DNA from 3 places in the Paenibacillus sp. FSL H8-0168 genome. Region 2 is predicted to be linked to each of the others. Evidence: riboswitches for the same ligand, from Rfam matches in the RefSeq annotation. Region 2 holds a riboswitch; each other region holds the start of a gene.
The links. A riboswitch is a leader RNA that binds a small molecule or an ion and turns the genes downstream of it on or off. The one in region 2 is predicted to bind cobalamin.
Positions count from the first base shown of each region.

Region 1: another riboswitch for cobalamin. It lies ahead of metE (5-methyltetrahydropteroyltriglutamate--homocysteine S-methyltransferase); the one in region 2 lies ahead of MHI21_RS07040 (cobalamin-binding protein).
Region 3: another riboswitch for cobalamin. It lies ahead of MHI21_RS24865 (ABC transporter substrate-binding protein); the one in region 2 lies ahead of MHI21_RS07040 (cobalamin-binding protein).

Region 1 covers NZ_CP151948.1:5,412,970-5,417,614, forward strand. Annotated here, with positions in the region: gene MHI21_RS23955 (anaerobic ribonucleoside triphosphate reductase) at 1-599, shown strand, start outside; gene nrdG (anaerobic ribonucleoside-triphosphate reductase activating protein) at 596-1,093, shown strand; cobalamin riboswitch at 1,277-1,473, shown strand; gene metE (5-methyltetrahydropteroyltriglutamate--homocysteine S-methyltransferase) at 1,633-3,951, shown strand; gene MHI21_RS23970 (hypothetical protein) at 4,040-4,573, opposite strand.
Region 2 covers NZ_CP151948.1:1,524,186-1,528,830, reverse strand. Annotated here, with positions in the region: gene cobT (nicotinate-nucleotide--dimethylbenzimidazole phosphoribosyltransferase) at 1-504, opposite strand, end outside; gene MHI21_RS07050 (ABC transporter ATP-binding protein) at 548-1,381, opposite strand; gene MHI21_RS07045 (iron ABC transporter permease) at 1,378-2,424, opposite strand; gene MHI21_RS07040 (cobalamin-binding protein) at 2,421-3,428, opposite strand; cobalamin riboswitch at 3,636-3,830, opposite strand; gene MHI21_RS07035 (histidine phosphatase family protein) at 3,953-4,645, opposite strand, start outside.
Region 3 covers NZ_CP151948.1:5,613,817-5,618,461, reverse strand. Annotated here, with positions in the region: gene MHI21_RS24870 (nucleobase:cation symporter-2 family protein) at 1-832, shown strand, start outside; cobalamin riboswitch at 1,586-1,790, shown strand; gene MHI21_RS24865 (ABC transporter substrate-binding protein) at 2,007-3,587, shown strand; gene nikB (nickel ABC transporter permease) at 3,603-4,532, shown strand; gene nikC (nickel transporter permease) at 4,547-4,645, shown strand, end outside.

The sequences.
Region 1 (4,645 bases), 1.9 Mb from region 2:
ACCACGGAGAGGATGATTTCGTATACCGCGAGGCACAGCGAATCATCACTTCCATGCGCGTGTATTGCGATCGAATGAGTGAATATCACAATCTAAATATTACATTATTTGCTACGCCTGCCGAAGGTCTGTCGGGCAAGTTCACATTGCTGGATCAACGTGATTTCGGGATTATTCCTGAGGTAAATGATCGAGAATATTACACGAATTCTTTTCATATTCCCGTGTATTACACGCTCCCGGCTGCTCGTAAAATCAGCTTGGAAGCTCCGTTCCATAACCTATGCAACGCTGGTGCGATTTCATACATCGAGCTGGACGGTAATGCGCGGAATAACCCGGATGCGTTTCTTAAAATTGTTCAGTACGCGCTGCATCAGAACATCGGCTATTTCTCCATCAACCATCCGGTGGATCGTTGTACGGAATGTGGTTATGAAGGGATTATCGGGACAAGCTGCCCCCAATGTGGCACAGATGAGGAGCACACACACTTTCAGCGCTTACGTCGGGTAACCGGATATCTGACAGGAGATTATACCGTTCGCTTTAATGCTGCAAAACAGGCAGAAGTTCGAGACCGGGTGAAACATAAGTGAATTTGTGTGGCTACATTCCGGAATCTCTGAACGAAGGATACGGCTTGCGCACCGTTGTGTTCATTAGCGGTTGCCGTCATGCCTGTCCTGGATGCTTTAATCCAGCGTCGTGGAGCTTCCGTGCAGGCGAGCCATTCACCCCCCAACGACAACAGGAGGTCATTCGTGACATCATGGAAAATCCGTTGTTGGATGGACTGACTCTCTGCGGGGGAGACCCGTTTTTCTCAGCAGCAGAATGCTCGCAATTTGTGCGTGACTTCCGCGAGGCCTGTCCCGACCGAACCGTGTGGGCTTACACTGGCTTTGTCTATGAAGATCTACTCACAGATCAGGAGCGACAGGAACTGGCGCTTTTGTGCGATGTGATTGTGGATGGTCGTTTTGTAGAACAGCAAAAGGACCTGACCCTTCCCTTCCGGGGCAGTCGCAACCAGCGTCTGGTAGATGTAAAAGCCAGCATTCAGGCAGGTTATACCGTTTCATTGACATAAGGCGATGCTTACCCAGCAAGCAAAATGCTATATCTAATCTAAGACAAGCCCCCATCATGGGTAAGGCTTGTCTTTTTTTCATATAGCTAACAGATTCCATTGGAGTTTCTATTGCGCATCCTGTAAGTTTCACTTATGATGGTGAACAAGTATACGAGTGCATAATTATTCGTCATACCTTAACCGCATAGCTTGGAGATAGGTGTCTGTTCTATTCAGATCAGGCTTAAAAGGGAAGCCGGTGCAAATCCGGCACGGTCCCGCCACTGTAAACGGGGAACTTTCAGCTGTTCATATATCCACTGGTCCACAGACTGGGAAGGAATGCTGAGCGTCATGATCCGTAAGTCAGGAGACCTGCCTATTTTAACAACATCGCAAGTACCTACGGAAGATAGGGAGGTGTTAAGAGCAGTCGCCGTATTTTTGATTTTTTAATCACGGAGGCATTCTTTCCCCTACTTATTTTTAATCTTGGGGGGAAGAATGCCTTTTTTGGTACGTAAAAATAAAACAGCTACCCGCTAGGAGGAAAGTACATGTCCATTATCGAACGGCCTGAATTGTCCGGCTTAATTAGCAGTAATCTGGGATATCCGCGTATCGGCGAAAATCGGGAATGGAAGAAAGCACTGGAACGCTTCTGGAACGGCAGCATTAACGAAAGCGAACTGCAGACGGAGATGAAAAGATTACGGTTGGAGCATCTGAGCAAGCAGCGCGACAAGGGGATTGATCGCATTCCTGTCGGAGACTTCTCCTATTACGATCACATGCTGGATATATCTGTGATGTTCGGTCTGGTTCCCGAACGGTTCAACTATCGTCCCGCGGGTCCGGTTCCTCTGTCCGTGTATTTCGGGATCGCTCGCGGTCAGAAGGGAGCAACCGCCAGTGAAATGACCAAATGGATGAATACCAATTATCACTACATCGTTCCCGAATTGGCAAATGCAGTCCCGGTATTCACTGAAAATAAACCCTTACAGGCTTATCGTGAAGCAAAACAGGAACTAGGCATTGATGGGAAACCGGTCCTCATCGGCCCCTATTCATTCGTTACCCTTTCCAAAGGCTATGATCGTAAGGAGCTTGCCTCTATTATAAGAACCTTCCTGCCTTTATACACCCGTGTCCTGTCTGAACTAGCAGCAGAAGGTGTTCAGTGGGTCCAAATCGATGAACCTGTCCTGACCACCTCATTCCCAGTAGAGGATCTGGACATTATTCAGGAAGTCTATGAAGCTTTGACCCAAGCTGCGCCCTCCTTAAATATAATGCTGCAAACCTACTTTGGCAGCCTAGATCATTATGAGCGTCTGTCCGCACTTCCGGTACAGGGGCTGGGTCTTGATTTTGTGTATGATGATGGCGAAAATCTTCAGCATATATTGCAGCATGGCTTCCCTAAAGGAAAAACGCTGGGCGCTGGTGTCATTGACGGACGCAATATATGGCGCAGCGACCTGAACGCTGTAGCAGCTCTGCTGGGTCAGTTAGCAGAACAGACCACTGCCGAGCAGCTTATCGTACAGCCATCATGCAGTCTGCTACATGTGCCAGTCAGCCTGGAGGCAGAGCACAAGCTGGACAAGGAGCTGGTGCAAGCGCTGGCCTTTGCTGATGAAAAGCTAGAGGAAATCGCCATTCTGACGGCTGCACTTGGCAAACACGATCCATCCGCACTCACCAAGCTTGGACAAAGTGCAGATGCGGTAGCCCGTTTCAACAGTTCAGCGGCACGTGTACAGACAACTGCCGATCTGGCCGACCTGTTGGCCAAAGAGCCTCTATCACGCAGCGTTCCTTTCGCCGAGCGTCGTGAGATTCAGCAAAATAAGCTGAAGTTGCCTCCACTGCCTACGACGACCATTGGTAGCTTCCCGCAAACCGCCGAGATCCGCAAGGCCCGCCTGCACTATCGCAAAGGAGAATGGTCTGCCGAGCAATACCGAACGTTCATCCAACAGCAAATTAAGGAATGGATTGATATTCAGGAGGACATTGGCATTGACGTGCTTGTACATGGGGAATTTGAGCGGACCGACATGGTTGAATTTTTTGGCGAAAAGCTGAACGGCTTTGCTTTTACGCAAAACGGATGGGTGCAGTCCTACGGCTCCCGCTGTGTCAAACCGCCGATTATATACGGAGACGTTTCCTTCGATCAGCCCATGACCGTGGAAGAAACGGCATTCGCCCAATCGTTAACCTCCAAGCCTGTTAAGGGAATGCTTACAGGTCCTGTGACCATTTTGAACTGGTCTTTCGAACGTAATGATATTCCTCGTAGTCAAGTTGCTTTGCAATTGGCTCTGGCATTACGGGCAGAGGTAGAGGCACTGGAACAAGCGGGCATACGCATGATTCAAGTCGATGAGCCTGCAATTCGTGAAGGGCTTCCGCTGAAAAAAGAACAGCAGCAAGCCTATCTGGATTGGGCGGTTCAAGCCTTCCTTGTGACCACGGCCACCGTTGAGCCAGCGACCCAAATCCATACGCATATGTGCTATTCCGAATTTCAGCATATGATTCAGTCCATCTCCGATATGGATGCCGACGTTATATCTATTGAAACCTCGCGAAGCCACGGAGAACTGATTGTCAGCTTTGAAGAGCAGGTATACGACAAAGGCATCGGTCTGGGCGTGTACGATATCCACAGCCCGCGCATCCCCGATGTATCTGAAATGCTAAGCATGATCCAGCGTGCCCTGCGCGTACTGCCATCAGATTTGTTCTGGGTTAATCCGGACTGTGGTCTGAAAACCCGCACCAAGGAGGAATCTGTCGCCGCCTTGCGGCAAATGGTACAAGCGGCTCAAGCAGCCCGGGCTGCATTGGCTGTATCCAATTAATTTTTTTTATCGTATCCAATCGCGCCATCATTTTCGCTTATCGTATTCCCCTTTCCGGCCCTTATTGCTAAAAGCCAGGAAGGGGGATTTATTCTAGATCATATAATGTATATACGCCTTGAATATGCTCCATTTTCATCTGCTTCATATGTACGCCTAAGCCATGTTCCCGATCCCAGGAGCAACTAAAATTCAAATACAGTTCATCCTTTGCCGATGAGTCGGAAATCAGTATAGACATAAGCTGTATTCGATCCAACAATTGTTCCGGCCGCTCCACATAAGGCGCATATTCATCTGGGTCCTCTCCCCATGTACTGTAAGCATTACGGTACTTTTCCACTATGCCAGCATAATGATGGTGTATGGACTCCAATACTTGAGGATGAATAGCTGACGAATATTCCATATACTGCTCCCATGTCTTTTTTTGCAACTGTGTAGGTTCTTCTATAGTCTGTGCCTGTTCTTCGGAGTCGGCTCCCACGATAAATTCGACTTCTACTTCCGAGGGCTGCCCGCAAAAATTAACATGTACTACACCACGCAGAACAATCTCCTCAGATACATCCCAAGACTCATCATCCTGTTCCAGTTCCATATACCAGTGTTTCCAGTCCATCCTTTTACCCACCTCTTCATAAAAAGTAATCTTTAACCCTATTGAATACTTTACAATCTATCATTTTAATGA
Region 2 (4,645 bases):
TGTGCCACCTTTGACCGCTTCTGCTACGGCTTCAGCTCCGGCCAAAACCGCCTGTTCCGCTTCCGTACGCAGCATTGCTGGCCCTTTAGCTATATTTGAAGTACCCATGCGTACCTTACGGTCCACCAGATTCGCGTGAGCGACATCCGCATTCACGCCAACATCTACCACCTTGACATCTGCGCCAGCATGGCGTGCCAGCACATTAATTGCCGCGCCACCTGACAGCATGTTATACAGCATTTGCTGTGTAACCTCAGCCGGAAAGGCACTGACTCCCTCTTCACACACCCCGTGATCCGCAGCCATGACCATAACCGTTTTACGATCAAATTCAGGCTTGTCCACTCCTGTAATTCCTGCTAGCTTGATGGCCACACTTTCCAACTTCCCAAGACTTCCCGGTGGCTTTGTTAATTGGTCCAAATGGGCTAAAGCTGCCGAGGCCGCCACCCCATCCGGCTGGGCAATGCTATCGATCAGCTGACGCAGCTTGTTGTTCATACCTTCCACTCCCTGCTCTTTTTAAGTGTGTTTCATCGTTTATTTAATCTGCTGTATCCGAAGCACTTCTGCGCAGCAAGAGCTGCGGCACACCGCTATCAGGATGCGGAAGCATCACAGGCTCAACACCGTATACTCGTCGAATCCGATCCTCGGTTAATAACTTCGATGAAGCTCCCAATCCTTCAACCATTCCATCCTTGAGTACAAGCAAATCTTCGCAAAATTGGGCTGTCAAGTTAAGATCATGCAAGACCGCAATGATCGTCACACCCGTTTCTTGGCGCCAATCTGCCAGCAGTTCCATAAATTCAAGCTGATAGCGCAAGTCCAGATAGGTCGTAGGCTCGTCCAGCAGCAATATTCGTGGCTCCTGCACCATTACTTTTGCCAAAGCTACACGCTGTCGCTGTCCCCCACTCAAGCGGTCCAATGCTCTGTCCGCCAACGTGGTAAGACCCAATCGCTCCAGCACGCGATCCGTGATCGCCTCCACATCAACACCCTTTTCCCTACCTAGCCAGTCCTGATGAGGAAAACGTCCCATTTCTACGACTTCCCTGACGGTGTATCCCACTGGAGGAAGCCCTTCCTGTTGGAGTACGGCTATGAGTCGGGAAAGCTCTTTTCTGCTGTAGCTACCGACCTTTTTGCCATAGATATGAACGTTTCCTGAAGTTGGCTGATCTACACCCGAAAGCAGATGCAGCAAGGTCGATTTTCCACTGCCGTTCGGACCAATAATCCCCCACCAAGTTCCTTCGTCGACGCTCCAGCTTATATTCTTTAACGCATGGAACTCTCCATAGGCACGTGTCAGACCCGCTACCTCTAATGCCCGATCACGCACCTTCTGTGATTCACTTTGTTCTGTCACAGCAGTTCCCCCCTGCGCAGCTTCTTGTTCCGGTACAGGAGATATGCGAAGAATGGTGCCCCAACAAAGGCCGTCATCACTCCCAGGGGAATTTCCGTGGGGGCTAACAACGTGCGAGCCGCCGTATCTGCCCAAGCCATAAAAATAGCTCCACCGAGCGCAGATAATGGAACAATCATCCGGTAATCAGGGCCTGTCATCAGACGAATGATATGCGGTACAACAAGTCCCACAAAGCCAATCACTCCACATACCGAGACAGCGGCAGCTGTCAGCAGCGTGGAAATGATCAAAACAGATAGCTTCGTCGCATCTACATGAACTCCCATGTGAGCCGCCTGACGTTCACCCAAAGCCAAAATATTCAGCACACGTGCCCGGTTCCATAGAAATACCAGTCCTATGACCACATAAGGTAAAAGGATTCCTGTATATGACCAACCGCGCAGACTAAGACTTCCCATCGTCCAGTACAATATTTCATTGACCGTCTCCTTCGACATGGCTGTCAGAAAGGAAACAACTGCTCCTAGAAAGGATTGCATCACCACACCCGACAAAATGAGACTTTGTGTCGGAATTTTTCCACCTTCCCGTGCCAACGTTAGCACCATCCACAGCGTCAGCATTCCGGTCGTAAATGCCACTAGCGGCAGCGTCCATATGCCAACAAATGAAAATTGAAGGCCCCAATAGATCAGTACTGCCGCTCCTACCGAAGCCCCCGAGGATACCCCCAGTGTATACGGATCAGCCAAAGGATTACGCAGCACACCCTGAAATCCGGCTCCCGCTAGCGCCAGCGCTGCTCCTACCAACATTCCCAGTAACACTCGTGGCAATCTGACCTTCAAAATAATCTGCTCTGAGGATGTATTCCAATCCGGTGTAAACGTATCGCCTAACCACGGAAGGTGGTTAACCAGAATGCCCGTGATCTGGCTGACCGGAAGCTTGGCCGAGCCGATGCCAAGACAGAGCAGCAGCGTCAGCAACAGCAGGACAAGACCTGTCCCTCCAAAGCCGATCAGTTTACGGTTCATTTGAAAATTTCAGGATACACGCCCTTGGCCACTTCCTTGAGACCTTCCGTTACGCGTGGACCCGGACGACTGATCAAATTATCATCCACGGCAAACACCCGGTTGTGGCGAACAGCCGATATTTGATCCCATCCACTGCGAGCTTTAATGATTTCGCCGAGCGTCTGGCCAGTTTTGTCGTCCTTGACACTTTTGCTGTACAAAATCACGTCAGGGTTCGCAGCAATAATATTTTCTTCACTAATTTGGTACCACCCCTTTTGCGTGGCACCTACATTTTCGCCGCCCGCCAACGTAATCAGCTCGTCCATAAACTCGCCTTTACCAACTGTCCAGCCTGGTGAAAACTCGACGTATACCCGCAGCTTCTGCCCTTTACCGATATTTTTAACTCCTTCTTTCACTTCCGCTACATCTGCTCTCATCTTGTCAGTCACCGCTCTCGCTTCTTTCTGATGATCGGTGATTTTCCCATACAATTCGATGTTAGCTATGACATCTTCAACTGTCTTCGGTTCCGTTTTAAAAATCATAATTCCCATGTCGCGCAGCTTGGTCGTAGCCTGTTCACTAAGTGATATCCCTGCAAAAACGACTCCCGGGTTAGCAGCAATGATCGCCTCTTCGTTCGGTTTCATAATACCGCCTACTTTAGGCTTTTTCGTAGCTGCTTCCGGGTAATCAGAGTAGTCGGAGACGCCAACTATTTCCTTATCCAGCCCGATGGCGAACAGCGCCTCGGTTTCTGCCGGGGAGACGGAAACGATTTTATCCGGCGCTTTTTTGAATGTAAATTCCTGTCCTGTTGCATCCTTAACTGTGAGTGGGTAAACTGTTTTGCCCGGAGGCTCTTGTGCGGTTACGGTCTTTCCTGGCTGCTGTGAAGAAGTCTGATTCTCTTTATTTTCAGCATTTTTTCCATTAGCGCCACATGCACTCAGCACAACTGCCAAAATCAGAACCAATAGACCTGTTGTCCAAACCTTTATTTTTTTTCCTGCCATGATTTGCACCCCTTCATAAAAAAATCGTTAAGAGCGTTACTTGATCATCATCAGATATCTTCTAAATCCAGCCTTCTTTTCCTATCTAAAAAACCCCGCATCCTTATATCAGGACACAGGGGTCACGTTAGCGCAGATCGTGCGCAGGCGGCAGCTTCTTTCCGCACGGACAGTCACTGCGAACACGTCATCCTTTCCTCGAAGGATTATGGTGACAGGCGGACGGGCAGGTATCCTGACTTATGGTAAGATGCATGTCCTGAAATCCCTTCATATGCTTAGTAGCACATAAAGCAGGACTAACGGGCATGTTTCCATTTACAGTGGCGGGACCGCGCCGGACTTACACCGACTTCCCTTTTAACAGCGCAGGCAAGGGAAACCATAGTTTCATCACACTGCGCCGACCTCGTCTGCTGGATATTTGATGTAGTGGTAGTCAAGCCGTTCTTTTACTTGATGATTATAGGTTAAAATGAGGCGGCTTACAACCCAAACAGCCTCTTTATCCGCTGGTGTCTAACCTAATGAGAGAGCATTTCCGCTATGTAATTGTGCGGTCCTGCCAGCCTCAATTGAATCCTAAATGCTTCTCCCGGCTTCGGATTCAGACTCCAAAAATCATGACCCGGTATCAGCATGCAAGCTAACTGACGAATTACGCCACCATGCGTAACGACCAAAACAGAGGGCGGCCCAGCAGCCAAATCCATGGGTTGAACTTCCATAGCAACACGCCATTCATACAGAGAGTCAAGAAATTTCCGCAAACGATTCACAAAATCTGTCCAAGACTCTCCTCCAGGAGGGGTTATCCGTTGTGGCTCATCAATCCAAGCGCGATACAACGACACATCCTTGAGCATGTCATACGTTTTTCCATCCCACTCGCCAAAATGAAGCTCTCGCAGACGTGGTTCCATCGTAGGAGACATAATAGATAGGGAACCTCCAGACGTCAATTCTGATTCCGGCACAATGATCTGCAAGGTCTGGCGACATCGCATTAAATCGCTGCAATAGATTCGAGCAAAGAACTGCCCCTGCAATTCTTCTTGCAAAGGCTTTAATTCCTGTTCTGCTCCCGGTAGCAAACCTAAGTCGGAGTGTCCCAGATATCGACGTTCCTTATTCCATAAGGTTGTGCCGTGACGAACTAACACGAGTTCCATGTCCCAATGCAGATCTTCTTTAGCATAATCCGGCACCTTATCCTC
Region 3 (4,645 bases), 1.7 Mb from region 2:
GCTGTTGGCGTTAGTTACACTACTGGTTATCCTGCTTGTGAATCGGTTGGCAAAAGGCTTCTTGCGCTCGATTTCCGTGCTTATTGGTCTGTTCGCGGGTACGGTGGTTGCTTATGCAATGGGAATGGTGCATTTTGCCCCTGTGGCGGAGGCCTCATGGGTGAGTGTTGCGCAGCCGTTTTATTTTGGTAAGCCAGAGTTTAGCATGATGGCAGTTTGTACGATGATTATCGTCAATATTGTCAGTATGGTTGAGTCTACAGGCGTGTATCTGGCAGTAGGCAAGGCGATTGATCAGAAGGTGGAGCAGAAGCAGATCGTCAATGGTCTGCGTTCCGAAGGACTTGCGATTATGCTCGGGGGGATTTTTAATGCGTTTCCTTATACAGCTTTCTCGCAAAATGTGGGTCTGATCTCACTCACACGCGTCAAATCGCGGAACGTTATTTTTGCTGCGGGCGGGATCATGGTTGTTCTCGGTTTGCTGCCTAAGCTGGCTGCCTTAACGACAGTGATTCCTAACGCTGTGCTGGGCGGGGCGATGATCGTCATGTTTGGCTCGGTCGCTGCATCAGGCATGTCTATTTTGTCAGAAGTGGATCTGCGGAAGGAAAGCAATCTGCTGATCGCAGCATGCAGTATTGCCGTGGGCCTAGGCTCTGCCGTTCTGCCACAAATGTTCGACCAGCTGCCGAGCTTTGCTAAAATGCTGCTGCAAAATGGTATCGTTTCGGGCTCGATTACAGCGATTGTCTTGAACATCGTTTTGACGAGAAAACAGGGCGAATCGGTCAAAAGCGTGACGGTTCAGGAGGTTCCACAGAAGGTTTGATGATTAGGAATAAATAAAGATAGCCGGAGAGAGGACGTATGCCTCTTTTCCGGCTTTTTGGCATGGGGTTATCCAGATAGTAGATACCCTTGCCGTCTGGGGACATATAGATGAAGCTGCGGGATGAAATGGGTAGCTCTAATTTGGTGTGTTTTCCAGTTTATACGCTAGAAGAATTTGCTAGAGTGGTAGGAAGAGGCATGATATAATCTAAATTATGGATTTTGAATAGTGGTGGATGTTTTCGGACCACGGTGCAGCTTCCCGAAAGGGGGTGAAGCCGATGGTCAACCTTGTGTCGTGCTACGGTGTGTTGCGTTGGATGGTTACTTTACTAAGCCTGGTGTTTAGTATTCGTAAACTTTATCGCTGGCTACGTCGGAAATTTCGGAACAAGCGAAAACCCACCGCGTAATTAGGTTAGGCGCCTAACGGTGGGTTTCGTTTGCATTAACATTTAGTTGTGCAGCGCGCCGTGGTGGTGATCCACAGCCTTTCAAGTCCTAAGAGTCTTTGCCGTTGGCGCGGCGAAGGCTCTTTTTAGTATACGGACACGGTGGTTTACTCTATACCTAATTTTAACACTTCAATTGCGTGCACGCAATTGAAGGTTATGTCTTGTTTCTTCCTTATCGTTCAAATTTAAACTATTGTGCAGCATTTATTGACAAGCCCGTGACAACAAAATAAGATCGTAATGGAAAGAAATAAAGGAAGAAAACAGGTGTGAGCCGGACGACTCTATGTACGGGGTTTTGTTAAGACCATGTGGATAGTTGTTGAGCGTGTTCACTTAAAAGGGAAGTTCGGTTGATTCCGACACGGGCCCGCCACTGTATACAGGCATCAGCAGGATACTGCTGGAGCTTTCAGAACAGCCACTGGAACTGTGAAGAACCGGGAAGGCCTGAAAGATACGCCTGGAGTCAGGAGACCTGCCTGTTTTGACATCACTGTCAGACCCACGGGATGCTGGGGAGGTGGTTAGGCGTGCTGCATACGGAATGTCTGAAACCGATCTGATCCCTTCTATGTTTTTGGAGTTGGCTTCGAGGTGTGTTTTGACATTTTATAATGAAAGCATTTCTGACTGCTGATCAAGTGGTCCGGAATGCTTTTTTCGCGTTTTGCATTAGGTTTATATGATTTTACAAGATAGAGGGGGATTCATCGAATGATTAGCAATCATAGCAGGCGCTCATGGTTGATATGTACAGGGGTGATGCTGTTACTGGCAGTTATGGCTCTTTCGGGATGTACTAGCAATAAGACGTCGAATAGCTCCGGCAAAGATGAGAACGCGTCAGCACAACAAACAGCGACAGGTAAAAAGCTGGTAATGGCGTATACATGGAAACCGTCAGGTGTTGACCCGCACGGAGATAATAGCTGGGATGTGATGCGATCCGGTGCAGGTGAGACACTGGTACGTTTGAATGAAAAGCTGGAGCCTGTGGCTTGGCTGGCAAAGGAGTGGAAGCAGGATAGTCCTACAGTTTGGACGTTCAGCTTGAAGGATAAAGTCACTTTTCATAATGGAAAGAGTATGGATGCAGCAAGTGTAAAAGCATCTTTGCTACGCTCTATCGAGAAAAGCCATCTGGCGAAGGATTTACTGAATGTGAAGTCCATTGATGTAAGCGGCCCGCTGGCCTTAAAGATCACGACAAACCAGCCGAATGCGGCGTTGGTGTCCAATCTAGCTGATCCATCGACGATTGTACTGGATGTGGCATCGATGAAAGATGAGCAGAGTTACCCAGCGATGACAGGCGCCTTTAAAATTAAAGCGTTCAGCAAGGACCAATCCTTGGTCGTAGAGCGTTATGACGGATACTGGGGCGAGAAGGCCCGATTGGCTGAGGCGACAATGAAGTTCATTACGGACGGGAATTCGCGCCTGATGGCGCTGCAATCCGGCGAGGTGGACGTAGCGACGGATATTCCAGTTGATAACGCAGAGGTACTGAAAAAGAACGACAAGCTACAAGTGCTGTCGGCTCCCTCCTTGCGCACCCATATGCTCGTGTACAATATGGAATCCCCAGTATTCAAGGATGCGGCGAACCGTAAGGTGGTGGACAGCCTGATTCCACGCACATCGATTGTGAGCGCCGTCATGAGGGGCTTCGGTACGGAAGCAAGCAGTCCGTTCCCGAGCATTCTTCCCTTCGGTAAAGTTGAGCGTAAAGCGCTGGACGGAACGGCGGATCAGCTGTTAACGAAGGATGGCTGGCAGAAGGACGCCCAAGGGACATGGACTAAGCAAGGCAAGCCGTTCGAGGTTACGCTGCTGACTTTTCCTCAGCGTCCGGAACTCTCTGTTATGGCTGAGGTCATCCAAAGCCAATTGCTAAAAGAGGGAATCCAGGTCAAGATTCGCAAGGTGGAAAATATCGACGAGGCGTTGACCAAAAACGATTGGGATTTTGCTATGTACAGTATGCTTACTGCTCATACAGGAGAGCCGCAATATTTTATGGACATGTTTTATTCTTCGAAAAGCGAAGCCAATGTAAGCCGTTATAGTTCCAAACCGCTAGAGAGTATTCTTAACAGCTTGAAGCTGGCGAAGGATACAGCGCAGCGTAATGCCGTGACACTACAAGCGCTGGATATCATCAATACGGATTTGCCACAGTCGTTCATTGTGCATCCTGACAATGTGTTTGGTGTGAAAAAAGGGGTAGAGGGTTTTACACCCCATCCGATCGAGTATTACTACATTACAGCGCAATCCGATATTGCGGAATAACGAGCGGCGTATCCTATGATTCGTTTTATACTGGAACGTGTGGCGCAGCTGCTCATCATTGTATTCGTTGTATCCACGCTGACTTTTGTACTGATGCGCCTGGCTCCTGGAGACCCTGCTACCATTTTGCTCACCGCGCATAATGTCCCTGCCTCTGAGGAAGCGTTGACGACGCTACGGCAGGAACTGGGCTTAAACGAACCGTTTCATGTTCAATATGTGAACTGGCTGCGGGATGTGTTCACAGGGCATTGGGGCACCTCGTATGTATCCAAGGAATCCGTGCTAGCCGAACTGTGGAACAGACTGCCTGCTACTGTAGAGCTAGCTGCTGCGGGCTTTGCCGTCATGACGGTGCTTACGCTGGGGTTGGGGCTGGCTGCCTCGCTAAAAATCAGCGGTCCACTGGATCGCCTGGGCAGGCTGTTTGCCCTGCTGGGATCGTCGATCCCCTCTTTTTGGCTTGGGTTTCTGTTGATCTATCTATTCTCCGTTCGCTTGGGCTGGCTCCCATCCATGGGAAGGGAGGATTGGACACATTTAGTGCTCCCAGCGCTGACTCTTGGCGCAGGTTTGGGAGCTGTGCAAGCCCGTGTACTACGTGCTCAAATGCTGGAGCTGGGTGACCGGAATTTTGTGAAAGCAGCGAAGGCTCGAGGCTTTTCCCGTATGCATATCCTGTTTTTTGAGATATTTAAGCATGCGGTTCTGCCTATAATTACACTGCTAGGTACCAATCTATCATTTATGCTGGCAGGTAATGTCATCGTAGAGACCATTTTTTCATGGCCGGGGTTGGGCAAGTATTTTATAGATGCAATTACACAGCGAGATTATCCGGTGATTCAGGGGTATGTTATTTTCGCCGTATTTTTAATTGTAGGAGTTCAGTGTTTGGTGGATGTGGTCCAGACGGCGATAGATCCGAGGCTGCGTTTGCGTTAAGGGGGAAGCTGAAAATGAAAAAGATACGGCTTTCCTTTCAAGGGAGCCTGCTGGTAGGAGGCGTACTGTTTGGCCTGATCGTGCTGCTTGGGTTATTGGCTCCATGGGTCGCT